DNA from 2 places in the Shewanella psychromarinicola genome. Region 1 is predicted to be linked to the other one. Evidence: riboswitches for the same ligand, from Rfam matches in the RefSeq annotation. Region 1 holds a riboswitch; the other holds the start of a gene.

Region 1 (2,210 bases):
TATATGCTGAGATTTTCAGGTGTATGTAGCCAACTTTGCTACAATGATTTAATAGTGCGTGATGCTATTGTACTCGTTTTAGGCATTTGTTAACAAATTAAATGTTAAAAAATTAATATAACAGTCAAGTATATAAAAGATTAATATTACTAAGTTGATAATAATAAATGATTTTTAAGTATTAAACTGGTGATTAGATCGCAAATCTTTTCGATATCTAACCTAATTGTTAGACTCATTTTGGCTTAATTAACGAAAAAATATTATGGAAAATGTTATCGATACATTGTGGTATGAATATCAAACGACTCATTTTTTGTTCACCCAACGCCTTTCTAATGATTTCCCATTTGCTATAGTTACCGCTCATAACCCCCGGGGGACTAGCCTCTCACCGAGTCAAAATCGTTTACTTGATCATCAGCTTCAATCTAAAATCCAACAGTATAATCGGCCCTATCGTGCCTTAATCGGTGCGGCCGCTGATTGGTCACATATGGAAAAAAGCTGGGCAGTTTTTATTGATAAAGAACAGGCTGTTGAGCTAGGAAGAGAGTTTAATCAACATGCAATTTATTACGTTAATCAAGGTTTGATATCTCTGGTTGCGTGTCTTGATACCATCAAACCTGACGTTGAAATGGGCGCATTTAATCAGCGATTACGGCTGGTTAATGAACTGCCAGAGATTAGTTTCTATACTGGATGAGCGCTGGGTTAATTTAGAGCGCTTAATCGCTACTGAATGTTTTGAGTCATTAATCGAGACAATAAAATATATATTGTCTCGATTAATTGCGTTATTTGGTTTTTTTTGCGTATATATTGGCTTTTTTCTAATATAGAACAATGACAGATCCGCTATCGCTACGACAGATTATCTAACAACAAAGATATTTTTATCAAAACAGTGTTTTTTTACTGGGTTTGTTGATTGACTTGTTAGGGCATTTGTTGCTATTTTCAACAGCTCTCCTTCGGGAGAAACAGAAGAGGAGCGTTAACTAGGTAGTAAGTGAGAGGATGCCAGTCCGATGACAACTTATGATGGAGATTAGCGCCGAGGTATCAGTTTGTTTGGCGAACATTGATATCGGTCGTTTAGGCTGAATCCTAACGATTGTCACCTTTTTTTGGTGGAGAGCTTCTGGTGATGATTGCTGTTTCCCTTCTATAAGGGTGCGTTATCTTAGCACCAGGCTCTTCGAACGTAGTGTGTTCGGAGCGTATATCATGTTAGTAAATCACGTCTTATTTTCTAGTCTTTGGCAAACTGCGGAGGCATCAGTATGAGCATTATCTCTGAAACTGTTGTTCTTGAAACCGTGGTGCCTGAAATAGCCACATCAGAATTAGTCGTAGCCAAATTTGGCGGTACGTCGGTTGCTGATTACGCCTCTATGAGTCGTTGTGCCAATATTGTCTTGGCTAACCAAGCCACTCGTCTCGTGGTGGTGAGTGCCTCCAGTGGTGTCACCAATTTATTAGTTGAGCTGACTCAAGCTAATGTCAACGATGAACGACGACTAGTACTCCTTAAGCAAATTGCTCAAATTCAATATGCGATTCTCGATGAATTAGGCCGTCCACAAGACGTGGCGGCCAGTATTGATAAAATTCTGAGCCGAATGTCAGTATTAAGTGAATCGTTAGAACTTGATCGCAGCAAAGCGATTATGGACGAATTGCTGTCAACGGGTGAGCAATGTTCATCGATTTTATTTTCAGCGGTTATTCGGGAAAAAGGCACCGCTTCAAATCATTTCGATGTGCGTCAGGTGCTGCGTACCGACAGCTATTTTGGCCGTGCAGAACCACAGATTGAAGTCATTTCAACGCTTGCTGGTGATTTTTTAAAACCCTTACTTGCTCGTTATATCATTGTCACCCAAGGATTTATTGGAGCTGATGACAGTGGCCGAACCACAACATTAGGCCGTGGTGGCAGTGATTATTCGGCGGCATTACTGGCTGAAGCGCTCCGTGCCACAGCGGTTGAAATTTGGACCGATGTCGCCGGTATTTATACCACTGATCCACGGCTTGCCCCTAATGCGCGTCCCATTGCCGAAATTAGCTTTAATGAGGCGGCTGAGATGGCCACCTTTGGCGCTAAAGTATTGCATCCCGCCACCATTTTACCGGCTGTGAGACAAAAAATTCAGGTGTTTGTGGGATCAAGTAAAGCCCCTGAAATGGGCGGAACTTGG
Region 2 (2,210 bases), 2.3 Mb from region 1:
TACTAAACACTTGGTCTTTGGCTACTAATGCCTCAGCGCCACTGGAAACCATAAAGTAAACGGTCGCAAACACTAATATGGCGATAGGTAAAAACAACCCAATCACTTTACCGGTGTCAGCTTCCGGTAAATCGGTCACGGCGCCAGGTGGCTTGCCTTTTGATTCATCAAATAAGTTACCTCGAAGTGCATTCAATTCATGCTGGCGCATTGGACCCACATCTAAGCCAAAAATCGCCACACACACTAATAACAGTAACGAGAACAACGCATAAAAGTTCATTGGGATCATTTGAATGAACACACTTAGATGACCAGAATCAGCAAAACCATGTGCCGTTAAAATACCGCCAATGAGCGCAATAATATATGCACCCCAGCTCGATACAGGAGAAATAACGCAAATAGGAGCTGCTGTAGAGTCAAGAATATAGGCGAGTTTAGCGCGTGAAATATGATATCGGTCTGTAATAGGTCGAGAAATAGAACCCACAACTAAACTGTTGAAGTAATCATCAATAAAGACTACACAACCGAGAAAAATGGTCATTAACTTTGCATCACGCTTATTACGAATGCGCAGTTTGGCCCAATCGGCAAACGCTCGAGCCGATCCACTCACGGTGATCAGCGCAGTGATCATCCCAAGTACAATTAAAAACCCTAGAATATAAACATTCCATGAACTCAGCTCACCGTCTTTCCAGACAAGCTGGCTAGCGGTTTGCACGATATACTCACCCGTTCCAACCAGCGAAAACTGAGTGAGTAATAAGGCACCAAAAATAATACCTAAACCTAAGGATAATAAAACTTTACGGGTTAAAATGGCTAACGTAATTGCCACAAGAGGAGGCAATACAGAAAGAGCCGAATCGGCATAACTTGTCATCATAATAGTTAATTTATGTCTTCGCTGGATACGAATGAAGCAACACTAGAAATAAGACTAAGCATACACAGAAAGCATATGCACAACTTACTAGTAGCACTCCACAGCAATACCCATTTAATATGAATATCATTATTTTTATCTTATCGATAAAAAACACCATGACAGTGCAGTCCCTTTCAAGAACTGCCCCAACAAATGCGCTTGATAGACCCATTTGCTTCGGCATTGCATCCTTTTATGTTGAATTATTGGCATCACCCAATTCAACATGACTTTTATGCAACGCACCTCTACTTTTGTTGTTTGCACTTAAAGCTCATTACAAACAGCGCGAACATACAACCATAAGTAGCATATGCAATGCCAGTAAAAAAACACTTAACGGAAGTGCAAATAACAATAACACCAATTTAAACTACAACCTCTTAGCATTAATGTAACGTTTTTACATAAAACACACGCTAGCGTAACGGGCACAGAAATAGCAACGGCATACAAGCGTCGACATTTGGACAGAAACCTCTTTTCAAGATCAGGATAGATCCAGTAATAATCCAAAAGTAATCCAATAAAAAGGTTTCTACCTTATGAGTAGAAACCTTTTAGAATCAATCGACAAGACGCTCAATAACACTTCTACATCAGTAGCCATTGCTGACTAGATCAACTCGCATCTCTCTAATTTAAGCCCGATTATACGAGATTATTCAGTGCTGGTACCGCTTCAAATAAATCGGCAACCAGTCCATAATCAGCCACTTGAAAAATAGGTGCTTCTGGATCTTTATTAATCGCTACAATCACTTTTGAATCTTTCATACCGGCAAGATGTTGAATCGCACCAGAAATACCTACCGCAATATACAAGTCAGGTGCGACAATCTTACCCGTTTGACCCACTTGTAAATCGTTTGGCACAAAACCAGCATCCACAGCCGCACGAGATGCGCCAACAGCCGCGCCTAGTTTATCTGCCAATTGCTCTAATAAAGCAAAGTTCTCACCGTTACCCATGCCACGGCCACCAGACACAATAATGCCTGCATTGCCGAGTTCAGGACGGACTGATTCAGTTAACGATTGAGATACAAATTCAGTGCGGGCATCAATTGCTTGGCTTAAGTTTATCGCTTCAGCACTGCCTGTTGAGGCCGCAGCATCAAAGGCACTTGAGCGCACAGTCATGACTTTCTTGGCATCCAAGCTCTGAACTGTAGCAAGTGCATTACCAGCATAAATAGGGCGTACAAAAGTGTCACTGCTTACCACTTCAATCACTTCAGAAATCTGAGCAACGTCTAATAATGCTGCCACA

What was found. A riboswitch is a leader RNA that binds a small molecule or an ion and turns the genes downstream of it on or off. The one in region 1 is predicted to bind lysine.
Region 2: another riboswitch for lysine. It lies ahead of EGC80_RS11945 (Na+/H+ antiporter NhaC family protein); the one in region 1 lies ahead of lysC (lysine-sensitive aspartokinase 3).

What each region holds. Positions count from the first base shown of each region.
Region 1 covers NZ_CP034073.1:388,734-390,943, reverse strand. The annotation lists gene EGC80_RS01600 (DUF3293 domain-containing protein) at 266-709, shown strand; lysine riboswitch at 983-1,155, shown strand; gene lysC (lysine-sensitive aspartokinase 3) at 1,290-2,210, shown strand, end outside.
Region 2 covers NZ_CP034073.1:2,728,667-2,730,876, reverse strand. The annotation lists gene EGC80_RS11945 (Na+/H+ antiporter NhaC family protein) at 1-895, opposite strand, end outside; lysine riboswitch at 979-1,196, opposite strand; gene EGC80_RS11940 (electron transfer flavoprotein subunit alpha/FixB family protein) at 1,589-2,210, opposite strand, start outside.